One region of the Lysinibacillus sp. FSL R7-0073 genome, then DNA from elsewhere that is predicted to be linked to it. Evidence: riboswitches for the same ligand, from Rfam matches in the RefSeq annotation. Region 1 holds a riboswitch; each other region holds the start of a gene.
The links. A riboswitch is a leader RNA that binds a small molecule or an ion and turns the genes downstream of it on or off. The one in region 1 is predicted to bind thiamine pyrophosphate.
Positions count from the first base shown of each region.

Region 2: another riboswitch for thiamine pyrophosphate. It lies ahead of thiC (phosphomethylpyrimidine synthase ThiC); the one in region 1 lies ahead of thiM (hydroxyethylthiazole kinase).
Region 3: another riboswitch for thiamine pyrophosphate. It lies ahead of thiW (energy coupling factor transporter S component ThiW); the one in region 1 lies ahead of thiM (hydroxyethylthiazole kinase).
Region 4: another riboswitch for thiamine pyrophosphate. It lies ahead of thiT (energy-coupled thiamine transporter ThiT); the one in region 1 lies ahead of thiM (hydroxyethylthiazole kinase).

Region 1 is NZ_JBBPAS010000001.1:3,584,819-3,588,096, forward strand. It holds gene mbcS (acyl-CoA synthetase MbcS) at 1-1,574, opposite strand, end outside; TPP riboswitch at 1,762-1,860, shown strand; gene thiM (hydroxyethylthiazole kinase) at 1,947-2,714, shown strand; gene thiD (bifunctional hydroxymethylpyrimidine kinase/phosphomethylpyrimidine kinase) at 2,702-3,278, shown strand, end outside.
Region 2 is NZ_JBBPAS010000001.1:232,363-235,640, forward strand. It holds gene MKY88_RS01115 (AEC family transporter) at 74-1,003, shown strand; TPP riboswitch at 1,076-1,190, shown strand; gene thiC (phosphomethylpyrimidine synthase ThiC) at 1,332-3,110, shown strand.
Region 3 is NZ_JBBPAS010000001.1:916,483-919,760, forward strand. It holds gene MKY88_RS04295 (VWA domain-containing protein) at 1-1,308, shown strand, start outside; gene thiW (energy coupling factor transporter S component ThiW) at 1,398-1,904, opposite strand; TPP riboswitch at 1,998-2,105, opposite strand; gene MKY88_RS04305 (MFS transporter) at 2,165-3,278, opposite strand, start outside.
Region 4 is NZ_JBBPAS010000001.1:4,083,563-4,086,840, forward strand. It holds gene map (type I methionyl aminopeptidase) at 1-645, opposite strand, end outside; gene thiT (energy-coupled thiamine transporter ThiT) at 808-1,368, opposite strand; TPP riboswitch at 1,503-1,610, opposite strand; gene MKY88_RS20610 (DUF4870 domain-containing protein) at 1,737-2,060, shown strand; gene MKY88_RS20615 (hypothetical protein) at 2,113-2,238, shown strand; gene MKY88_RS20620 (SMC family ATPase) at 2,279-3,278, opposite strand, start outside.

The DNA.
Region 1 (3,278 bases):
AGGTATTTTAATTCTTGTTGTCTTAATTCGACACGTCTAATTTTACCAGATGCAGTTTTGGGTAACTCTGTAACAAATTCAATAGCACGTGGATATTTATAAGGTGCCGTTAATGATTTCACATGATTTTGAAGGATTTGAATAAGCTCTTGATTACCATTGACACCATTATGAAGGATAATAAATGCTTTAACGATGTTCCCGCGAACCTTATCGGGGCTTGCAATGACAGCAACCTCTTTCACAGTCGGATGCTTCATCAATGCATCCTCTACTTCAAAAGGTCCAATTGTATAACCTGAGGAAATAATAACATCATCTCCGCGACCTTCAAACCAAAAGTAGCCGTCCGCATCTTTATAAGCTCGATCCCCAGTTATATACCAATCACCACGGAATTGTAAATTTGTACGTTCAGGATCATTTAAATATTTTTTAAAAAGTGCAGGTGTTTCTCGATGAACAGCAATATCACCAACTTCTCCTATAGCAACTGGCTCACCAAAATCGTCTATAATTTCAACGGTATTGCCTGGCGTAGGTTTGCCCATCGAACCAATTCTTGCCTCCATACCTACCATAGTCCCTACAAGAAGTGTATTCTCAGTTTGACCATAACCATCTCGCACTTGTAGATGGAAAGTGTCCCAGAATTTTTTAATGACTTCACTGTTCAACGGCTCACCTGCTGAAACAGATTGTCGAATTGTGCTGATATCATACTCCTGTAAATTTTCAAGCGCTGCCATAAAACGATATTCAGTCGGTGTGCAACATAAGACATTCATTTTAAATTTTTCAAGCAACGCTAAATACGTTGCTGCATCAAACTTTCCTTTATAAACAAATGCAGTGGCACCGCTCCCTAAAATCGCGAGAAACGGACTCCAAATCCATTTTTGCCATCCTGGTGCTGCTGTTGCCCATACAATATCACTTTCTTCTACACCTAGCCAATTTGGGGCTGTTGTCCGTAAATGTGCATAGCCCCAACTATGTGTATGCACTGCAGCTTTCGGATTTCCTGTTGTGCCACTTGTATAAGCTAAAAAGGCATGGTCTGTACTTTTTGTTGGTGTAGAACTTATGTAAGTTGTTGGTTGCTTTCGCATTTTGTCTAATAACGGCTGCCATGGCTCATGTGCATTTCCGATAACAAATTGCTGTATATCTTGTAAATTTCCTACTTGATTAAATTGCTCAATATAAGGCTCAAAGGCTACAACTGCTTTAGCATCAGCATGATGAATACGATACTCAATATCTTTAGTTCTTAGCATTTCAGAGCTTGGAATGATCGTTAAACCCGCTTTTAATGCAGCAATATAGACAATGTATGCTTCTACTGAGCGTGGTACCATTACTAAAATGACATCACCTTTAGTTAATCCATTTTTCGTAAAAACATGTGCCGCCTGATTTGCTCTTTCAAGTAAATGTGCATAGGTGATAAATTGTACATCAGAATGCTCATCATAAATAATCAATGCATTTTTAGTTAAATCCTTTGCATATTTTTCAAATTCATCTGTTATGTTATACCATTCTGGTGCTACTAATTCTTGTCTATTCATGGCAATTGCCCCCTTTTGTTAAGACACATTATACTCCTTTCTTAGTATTTTCAATGGTTTACACTTGATTTAAGTAAAGTCATGACAACTATCATGCTTAGCTATATGGCATCAGTCACGTTTTGTCGATAGGAAAACTCGCTATTGAATACATATAAAAAGTATGGTACATTTTGGTCAACTAAAAGCAAGATTGCAGGGGGACTCATAAAGAGTTGAGAAGGTAAAACCTGACCCTTTGAACCTGTTAGTTAATACTGACGTAGGGAGCAATGAACATCGTTTTTTCAGATGAAAGGCTCTTTTTCGTGCGTTTTTACACAAAAAGGGCCTTTTTTGCATGCTTACGTCCACCCATAAAGGAGGACAAAAATGATTTTTCAAACAGTTCGTCAACAACAACCGCTTATTCACTGTATAACTAATTATGTCGTGGCTAATTTCCAAGCAAATGGCCTATTGGCATTAGGTGCCTCTCCTGTCATGGCTGATGATAGCCATGAGGTTGAGGAAATGGTCGCCATTGCAGACGCTCTTTTAATCAATATTGGTACACTAAATGCTCGAACAAAAGAGTCGATGCTGTTAGCAGGAAAAAAAGCAAATTCCCTTGGCATTCCTGTTATATTAGATCCGGTTGGCGCAGGTGCCACAGTTTATCGCAAGGAAACCATACACCTATTACTTACAGCGATACAATTTTCAGTCATACGCTGTAACAAAGGAGAGCTTGCGGCATTAGCCAATGTGGAATGGCAACAAAAAGGTGTTGATAGTGGTGAGGGATTTATTGCCATAGAGAAAGAGGCTACATTATTGGCTCAACGCTACAACTGTATGGTCATTGTTACAGGCAAACATGATTTTATGACAGACGGTGTGCAGAGCCAATGGATTACTGGTGGAAATTCACAAATGACTGAAGTAACTGGTACAGGCTGTTTACTTAGTGCTATATGTGGAGCAGCCTACTCTGCAGGAGAAGATCCGTATAGCCAATTAGCGGAAACACTCACATACTACAAAAAAGCAGCTGAGTTAGCATCCGCATTTACAGAGGATATCGGGGATATTCAAATTGCTTTGCTTAATGCCTTACATCGTCTTTCAAAGGAGGGTGAGGCTTCATGCATATTGTAACGACAATTGCAGGCTCAGATAGTGGCGGTGGCGCTGGCATTCAGGCTGATTTAAAAACATTCCAGGAATTAGGGGTTTTTGGCACTTCAGTTATTACAGCTTTAACTGCTCAAAATACACTTGGTGTAACAGGGGTTTTCCCAATTGAAGTTGACTTTGTTGAAAAACAATTTCATGCATTAATAGAAGATTTTTCGATTTCTGCGATTAAAACAGGGATGCTTTATTCCTCGGAAATTATCCAAAGTATCGCACACATTATTGACGATTTAAAAATCCCACTGATTGTTGATCCAGTTATGATTGCAAAAGGTGGAGAAAGCTTATTACAACAAGAAGCTATCGAGGCCATGCGCATGTCTTTACTACCTCTTGCTACAATTGTGACACCAAATATACCGGAAGCAGAGGCACTTACAGGAAGAAAAATAAATCAATTCTCGGATATGGAGAAAATTGCTCAATGCTTTTTCCAACTAGGTGTTCAATGTGTCATCATTAAAGGTGGGCATCTACCCAATTCGTTAGATGCAATTGATTATGTATTTATAAAAAATAACAAAT
Region 2 (3,278 bases), 3.4 Mb from region 1:
TTAATTATGAAAGTAAGTAGCATTGACCTAGTACATTATCGACACTACAATCAAAAGGGAGGGGGACTTCAATATGGTGTATCTTGGAATGATTTTCTTTCAAATTGTCGCACCTATTTTAGTATTACTTGTACTAGGTGCTATTCTGCAAAAGAAATTTCGCTTTAACTTAAAAGCATTATCACAGCTTATTACATATTGTTTTATGCCTGCCGCTGTATTTATTAATTTATATGAGACGAGTATAAAACTGTCTGTTCTGGGGGAAGTTGGATTGTTTGTTGTGCTTTTTATTGGTAGTCAAATGTTACTCAGTCACTTTTTAGCGAAAGGGCTTGGACTCGCCAAAACTGAGGCAGCTGTTTTTAAAAATAGTGTAGTACTCATTAACTCTGGCAACTATGGTATTCCGGTAGCTCAAATGATTTTTGCCACTCAACCTATTGGTGTAGCCATCCAGGTTATACTCGTTATCTTCCAAAACATGACAACGTATACGTATGGTTTATATAATTTAATTTCCTCTACTAAATCGGGCATGACAATTTTAAAGGATTTTATAAAAATGCCTATTATACACGCTTTAATAATCGGTGTGGCCATGAATTATTTTGACATTGGCATTCCGCAGTTTATTAAAATACCTATAGACCATGTAGCAGATGGTTTTATTGCCGTTGCATTAATTACGCTAGGCGCCCAATTGTCTCAACTGGAGATTAAAACGATGTTTAATAAAACAGTATTCGTCAGCTGCTTGACGCGATTAATTATCGGTCCAGCCGTTGCTTTAGTCATTATTTATGCGCTCGGTTTAGACGGGGTTGTGGCACAATCGTTATTTATAGCGAGTGCTTTTCCCACATCCCGCAACAGTTCAAGTCTAGCATTAGAATATGATATAGAGTCGGCAACAGCTGCACAAACCGTTTTATTTTCGACCATTGTGAGTTGTATAACGGTCACGATTGTAATTTATATTGCTGATGTATTGTTTACCTAATAGAAATCAAAAATATTTAAATGATAACTTCCATCTCTTAGCAATATCTGCTAAACTAGCATCAAACTGAATAGTATTAACTAGGGGAGTCTGATGAGTCAGGCTGAGAGGGAAACGCATAGAGGTTTCTTGACCCTTTGGACCTGATCTGGCTCATACCAGCGTGGGAAAGTTAAGAAGCTATTGCATATTACGTGCAATCAATAGACCCTTTACATTCATGGCCGGATCCAATTATTTTTTTGGATTCGGCCTTTATTTATTTTGTTTGCTGGGTGAGCTAGAATCGGTCCTTGTTTAAACTACATTTAAGGGAGAGAAGTAGCTCATGTCAGCAATTAGTGCAAAGAACATTACGATTATGTCTAACTTTGAAGGAAGTAAAAAGGTTTATGTGGAAGGATCTCGTCCTGATATTTTAGTACCAATGCGTGAAATTACATTAAGTCCGACGACTGGTACCTTTGGGGATGAAGAAAATGCCCCAATTCGGGTGTATGATACGAGTGGACCATATACAGATCCGGTCTTCCACGTGGATATTACAAAGGGCTTACCTGCTTTACGAAGTGCTTGGATACAAGAGCGAGGGGATGTTGAGGAATACGGAGGGCGTACAATTAAACCTGAGGATAATGGTTTCAGTCGCGCTGATGATCCACGTATCCATGAAAATGTCTTCCCGGAATTGGTGAGAAAGCCTTTACGTGCAAAAAAGGGTAAAAATGTCACGCAGCTTCATTATGCTCGACGGGGAATTATTACACCTGAGATGGAGTTTGTAGCGATACGAGAAAATATGGACCCAGATTTCGTACGTTCAGAGATTGCAGCAGGCCGGGCTATTATGCCTGCCAATATTAATCATCCTGAGGCCGAGCCAATGATTATCGGTCGTAACTTCCATGTGAAGATTAATGCGAACATTGGGAATTCAGCTGTATCATCCTCGATTGCAGAGGAAGTGGAAAAAATGACATGGGCTACACGCTGGGGTGCTGATAATATTATGGATCTATCAACTGGCAAACATATTCATACAACGAGAGAATGGATAATTCGAAATGCTGCAGTACCAGTTGGGACAGTACCAATTTATCAGGCATTAGAAAAGGTAAATGGTGTGGCTGAGGATTTAACATGGGAGGTGTACCGTGATACGCTTATTGAACAAGCGGAGCAAGGGGTAGATTATTTCACTATTCATGCAGGTGTCCTTTTACGTTATGTCCCTCTTACGGCAAACCGTGTAACAGGCATTGTGTCTCGGGGTGGATCCATTATGGCGCAATGGTGTTTATACCATCATCAAGAGAACTTCCTCTATACTCATTTTGAGGAAATATGTGAAATTATGAAAGCTTATGATGTAGCCTTCTCATTAGGAGATGGCTTACGCCCAGGGTCAATCGCGGATGCTAACGATGAAGCACAATTTGCGGAGCTGGAAACATTAGGCGAATTAACGCAAATTGCATGGAAGCATGATGTTCAAGTAATGGTGGAGGGGCCAGGTCACGTTCCAATGCATTTGATTAAAGAGAATATGGACAAGCAATTAGAGGTTTGTAAGGAAGCCCCATTCTATACTTTAGGTCCATTGACAACAGATATTGCTCCAGGTTATGACCATATTACATCTGCTATTGGAGCAGCAATGATTGGTTGGTTTGGTACAGCTATGCTCTGCTATGTGACACCGAAGGAACATTTAGGATTACCTAATCGGGAGGATGTTCGAGTAGGGGTTATTACTTATAAGATTGCTGCACATGCTGCAGATTTAGCAAAGGGGCACCCAGGTGCACAACAACGGGATGATGCACTGTCAAAAGCGCGTTTCGAGTTCCGCTGGCGTGATCAATTTAACCTTTCTCTTGATCCAGAACGTGCAGTAGAATATCACGATGAAACATTACCAGCAGAGGGGGCAAAAACAGCACATTTTTGTTCAATGTGCGGTCCTAAATTTTGTAGCATGAGAATTTCTCAGGATATTCGTAATTATGCTAAGGAAAAGGATTTAAATACAACAGAGGCCATCCATGAAGGTATGAGGGAAAAGTCAGCGGAGTTTAAAAAGGCAGGTAGTCAAATCTATCAATAATAATAGTACAAGGCTTGTGTTGATTTACTAGACACGAGCCTTTTTTATGTTGGTTCCACAATTAAACAGGGGAGATGAATAAAAGTAATTTATGCTTTTGCAAATAGAAGTGAGCGGTTGAAACTAGACGAATACTAAAAAGCTCCATGTGAATTATACATTCACATG
Region 3 (3,278 bases), 2.7 Mb from region 1:
GCAGCACGTTCAGTTGAAATGCTTCGTGATGAAGACACATTAGGATTTATAGCATTTGATGATCGCCCTTGGGAAATTATAGAGACTGGACCTTTGAACAATAAAGAAGAGGCAGTGGATACCATTTTATCTGTTACACCAGGAGGCGGAACAGAAATCTATGGTTCACTTGCAAAAGCATATGAAAACCTAGCAGATATAAAACTGCAACGTAAGCATATTATTCTTTTAACGGATGGACAATCACAGCCAGGAAATTATGAAGATTTAATTGAACAAGGAAAAGATAACGGAATAACCTTATCGACAGTGGCTATTGGTCAAGATGCGGATGCTAACTTATTGGAAGCTCTGAGTGAGATGGGAAGCGGACGCTTCTACAATGTTATCGATGAGCAAACTATTCCTTCCATTTTATCTCGTGAAACAGCTATGATTTCTCGTACGTACATTGAGGATAATCCATTCTATCCAATACTCTATAATGCTGGGGGATGGAATACGCTATTTGCCAATGGCGTTCCACAAATGAATGCTTATATCGGAACAACTGCAAAGCAGGGTGCTACCGTCGTGGCTGAAAGCGAAAAGGAAGATCCGGTGTTAGCACAATGGCAATATGGTCTTGGCAAAACATTTGCGTTTACTTCTGATTCAACAGGAAAGTGGGCAGGCGACTGGGCAAGATGGCAGGACTGGGGCACATTTTGGCAAACGCTTATTTCACAAATGCTCCCAAGTTATAATGATGTTGCCTATGATGTAAGAGTAGAATCAGATGGATCCTTTATGATTACAGATCCTACAAATGAAGCAGCATTTTTAGATATTGTTGCGGTTAATGAAGCGGGTGAAGAGCTAGACACACAGCTTGAAACTATATCAGCTTCTCAGGTGCGAGCTGTAGTACAAGCTGAGCCGGGATTAATCTTCTTCCGTATCGCTGATGAAAAGGAAACGATTTATCAGGCAGGATTAAGTGTTCCCTATAGTGCTGAGTATGAACTTCTTCCTGCTAATGATAAATTAATAGAAGAATTAACCGAACAAACTGGTGGTGCTGTTTTAAAAGAACCACAAGAAGTGTTCCGTGACTTTATAAAGCAAGGGGCGGATCGTCAAAACATTGCGACATGGCTTCTCCTTGTAGGTATGCTCTTATTCTTTATTGATATTACAATAAGACGCTTTGGCTGGAATTTCCTAACGAAGCCGAAGAAAAAGGAGCAACTTGTAGAGAATCACTCCGTACAGGCAGAAGACACGAATGTGGCACAATTATTAAAGGGTATGAAAAAACGTCAATAATTTAATTTAGATGAAAGCAGTGCGAATTATTTCGCACTGCTTTTTGTATATACATGGAGAGAGAAATCCTCTAAGAAATACCAACGACATTATTTAATAAAGAGAGTGGGATTAAAATATTTTTCTAGCACCGTTTTACGCAAACTGCTAGCTATTACAATACCTAAGATTGCTCCAGTTGTACTTGATATTAAAAAGGCGGGCATGAAAAATAAGGCCGCTACGGATGTACCCATAAGTAACATTGCATAGGGAACTGCTACAAGCGATGCGAGAAGACCCGTGCCAATCACTTCACCCACACCAGCTAACCACATTTTACTGCTATATTTATAGGCAAGCCCCGCGCATAATGCACCAATAATACTACCAGGAATGGCTAAGAGAGAGCCTGTTCCTGTAAGGATACGAATGATAGCCGTAATAAAGGCAACTACCACTGTAGGTACGGGTCCAAGTATAATGGCTCCTACTACGTTAATAGCATGCTGCACAGGGTAGGCACGAGCAATCCCAGTTGGAATGGAGATAAACGTAGAACCTGCAACGGCAATCGCTACTAATAAAGCCATAATTGTTAATTTACGAATAGACATGATAGTGCGCTCCTTTTCGTTTTAGCCACTAGAAACATGAAAAAAGCCGCTTCCTTCAAACGACAGGAAGCGGCCTTGCTTATACACTGAAAATAGCAAGAAGCGCCACTTCCCTCCGCTAGCATGAACTAGATCAGGTTCGAAGGGTCCGTATATAACCATATACGTCTCAGCCTTTAAAAGACTCCCCTAGTGGTAAGTATTTTTCTATTTTTTAGAAGTGTAACATACTACAATCAATAGTCAATAAGCTTTGACGATTAGTGTGAATCTGGATGCATAAGCTGTGGCGCCTTTTTCAATGTCCAAATTAGGGCAAGGAAGAAGCAAGCTAATAAGATAATTGCACCAAAAATATAAGGACTGTTCATATTCCAGTCAAATAAGAAACCAGCCAAAGCGGGTCCGATCATATTTCCAAGGCTCATATAGGCATTATTCAAGCCGGCTGCAAACCCTTGCTCTGTTCCAGCAAGTTTGGAGATGAGTGTATTAACAGCTGGACGAATTAACGTTGTTGCCGTAGAGAAGATGGTTGCTACAACTAATATTAGTGCAAAACCTGAAACAAATAATATTAAGAAAATAGCAACGGAAGCAATAAATAAATTGACCAAAACTACTTTCATTTCACCAAAGCGTTTAAAGAGTGGCGTTATGATAAACATCTGTACAATTACCCCAAATGCTCCACCAACCACTAGAATGGTGGCAATATCGCCAGGTGAGTAATTAAATTTTTCTGTCACAAATAGTGATAAGGTTGTTTGGAAGTTAGCAATCCCAAATGAGAATACCATCATAATAATTAACATAACAAAATAAGGCATATGTACAGAGCGAGCCATCTGTTTCACCAGATTATCTTGCTTTTGTCTATTTTGCGCAGTTATTGGCTTTGTAGATGGTAATAAAAAGTACGATAAAATAGACGCTAAAATGGCGGCAGCTCCCGCCATGAAAAATGGAAAATGTAAGCTAACCTTTGCGAGGAAACCACCAATTCCAGGGCCAATCATAAAGCCGAATGACATCGCAGCTCCTAACATACTCATTCCTTTTCCGCGTTCTTTATAAGTTGTCACGTCTGCTACAAAAGCCATAATAGGAGGTGCAACAAATGCAGAGCCAAGGCCACCTAAAAAGCGTGCCAAAAAGAGCATCCAAACATCTGTAGAAAGGCCAAAACCGATTTGTGCAAGTCCTGTTAGTATAAGACCGAAAATAATTAAATTTTTCCGCCCATACAGGTCAGAAAGATTCCCAGCAATTGGAGAAAATACGAATTGTGCCAAGGCGAACGTTGCAATAAGCATGCCTAGAACTTGTCCTGCTGCTCCAAATATTCTTAAATATTCCGGCATTACAGGAATA
Region 4 (3,278 bases), 500 kb from region 1:
ACCAGCTTCTACAATATGCTCTGCTTTTGCTGAGATAAATGGCTCAACTGCAAGAACCATGCCCTCTTTCATAATCGTAGAGTCCCATGCATCATAATAATTTAAAATGTGATTTGGCTCATCATGTAAAGAACGACCTAAACCATGGCCTGTTAAATTCATGATAACTGTTAAGCCATTAGCATTCGCTTCTCGCTCTACAGCTTTACCGATTTGATTTAATTTAGAGCCAGCCTTTACCTTTGTCATAGCACGATCAAAAGCATCTTTGGCAACACGGCATAGTTTTTCTTTGTCTTCATAGCCATCACCAACTACAAATGAAATACCCGTGTCGGCAAAGTAACCATCTAAAGAGCCTGAAACATCGATATTGACGATATCTCCCTCCTGAATAACACGTTTACCTGGGATACCATGCGCTACTTCCTCGTTGACACTAATACAAGTATATCCTGGGAAGTCATATTCTCCTTTTGGTCCTGAAATGGCACCTGCCTCAGCAAACATTCGGCCAGCAATTTCATCTAGTTCAAGTGTTGTGACACCTGGTTTTGTAGCAGCCTTCATCGCTTCACGAATCTCTGCACAAATACGTCCAATTTTTTTAAAAGCTTCAATTTCTTCTTGCGTTTTTACAATCATGTATAACGTCCCTTTCATCTAATATCTACTCTTTAATATAACATAACTTTTTACGCGTATAACGCTAAACGCTTTAAATATTGTATGCCTGCCTCCTTGGCAAAGTGCTATTCTATTGTGACTACATAAAAAAACCCCTTCACCAATATGAAGGGGATGGCATTATGCTTTACGTTGCATTAGTTGTGGAGCCGCTGTGAATAATAACGCTCCCACAATGGCTGTTAATATTGTTGCTGGCAGCATATAGGTACCATTATAAATAATCGAGTAGATCCACGCATTTTGATCGCCGGCATACTCTGCAAAAAATACCGCTCCAGCAGTAGTATGCGCTGCATATCGCAAGAAGCCTGCAAACACCGTACCTACAATAATATAAAGCGCCATTTTTGTTTTGTTTAGTTGACTTGCTGCTTCAAGTAAAGGTCTGCGTACAATGGCTGCTAACCCTACAACTGTGAAAGCAACGCCGTAATCTAATAAACCTTGAAGCCAGTGTACAATATAAGCTCCAAACATGGTTTGCATAACACCTACAAGTAAGCCTGTTGTTAGGCCAGCTACTAAGCCCCAACGAAATGCAATTAACATAATTGGTACCATGACAAGACTAACAGAGCCACCTTGTGCCCATACTTTAAAGGAGACCTGATCGAGCACAAGGCCAATCGCAGAAAATATTGCAATCTCCACTAGCATTAATAGTCTTTTTTTGTCCATACATATTCTCTCCTTTGTTCCGATGTAGGATACAAGAGCAGGAATAGAAATGCGCTGATTTGATTCTCTCTGACATCTTTTTATTCTTAAGAATGAAAAAACGATGTCAGGACAGAGCCTCACATCGTACAAGTGTCGGTTTCTATCCACATCCCTACGCAAGTGTTAGCTTACAGGTTCAAAGAGTCAAGGCATTACGTGCCCAGTCTCAGCTGACATCATCAGCTCCCCTTGTGGTCGTTACATCTGAATTTAATTTGAACACTTTCATTGTACGCAAAGCACGGAATGATTACAACCTCTTCCATACTTAATTTTTGAAACTTTACTGTTTTCCATGCGTAAATATTAAAAAAGGAGGTACAACTATGGAGAACCAAAAAATTTTATCTGCCTTTAGTTATCTCAGTATTTTCTTTGCTCCTTTCATCGTACCATTAATTGTTTACTTCGTTACGAAAGATGCTGACATCAAAAGACATTCTATTCGAGCACTAGTGTCTCATCTAATTCCTTTTGTATTTGGTATCTTATTTTTCATTGTCTTTGTCTTTTCTACATTTAGTTTAGACCCCACTTCAAGTAATAGTACAGTAATGATCATTTGGTTCATTTCGTTCGCCATTTACGGAATTGTCTCGCTCGGAATCGTAATATGGAATATTATTCAAGCTGTTCGAGTTATCCGCTAATGTTTCATTTTTAAAATAAACAGGTAGAAGTAATTAAAAAGGAGCTGTGTTTTTGATGAAAGTATCAAAAGTAGTGAAAACCGCTGTTAAATTAGCGCCTATTGTTATACCGATCGTAAAAAAAGTGATGGCAGCAAAAAAAGGGACAACTTCTACAGTCAATTCTCGAAAAAAATAAAAGGAAGGCGTATTTCCTTAAGCCGGAAATACACCTTCCTTTATTTTATTTCAAAATATGTTTGACTATATCCATTCAATGTTTTTTCGACATGTAAAACGGCTGGCATCGCTGATTTTAATTCAGGCACATGAGAGATGACACCAATCATTCGTCCAGAATCTTGTAAATCTATTAATGTGTCTATTGCTTTATTTAATGATTCTTCATCGAGCGAGCCAAAACCCTCATCAATAAACATTGTTTCAATATAAATATTACCTTGGAAGCTTTGAATAACATCAGCCATTCCCAGGGCAAGGCTTAATGATGCATTGAACTTTTCACCACCGGATAATGTTTTGACATCTCGTAATTGATCTGTGTAAGCGTCATATACATCAAGCCCAAGTCCACTTTGCTTGGCATGCTTTTCAAGCCTGTCCGAACGTCTAAGCTCAAATTGGCCATTAGATAAATGATAAAGACGAATATTGGCTGCCTCTGTAATTTGATCTAAATAATTAATTTGAATATATCGTTCAAAGGAAAGCTTTTTCGAATTTTGCCCATTTAATAAGCCATACAGCTCCTTCACGCGCCCTGCCTCACTCTCAAGTAAACGAAGCTCTCTCTCTGTTTCTTCTACTTTGTTGATAAAGCTTTGACATGATTTCGCAAATCCATCTATTTGTTGAAGTTGTTTAAAAGCATCCTCATAGGCGATTCGGAGACTTTCTAAGGTTGCCTCCATCAGGGCTAAATCTTGCTCCTCTTTCCCTTGAAGATGTTTTTCTCCTTCTGAAATTTGAATTTGTAACGTATGAACATGTAACGTGTAGTCACTGCATGCCTTCCTAAGTTCTTCTAATTGAGCGGCACTTCTTTTCGCAGTTGCATAGTCTTCATAGTTCACAAAGCCTGCTTCCTGCATGCTTATTGAAAACTGCTCACGCTTGTCATTCATTTTGAGCTTTAATTCTTCAAAATTCTGTTTGGCGATTTCCACAGCTAGTTTAGCATTACTGGCAGCTTCCTTTGCGGCATGTAAATCATGCTGG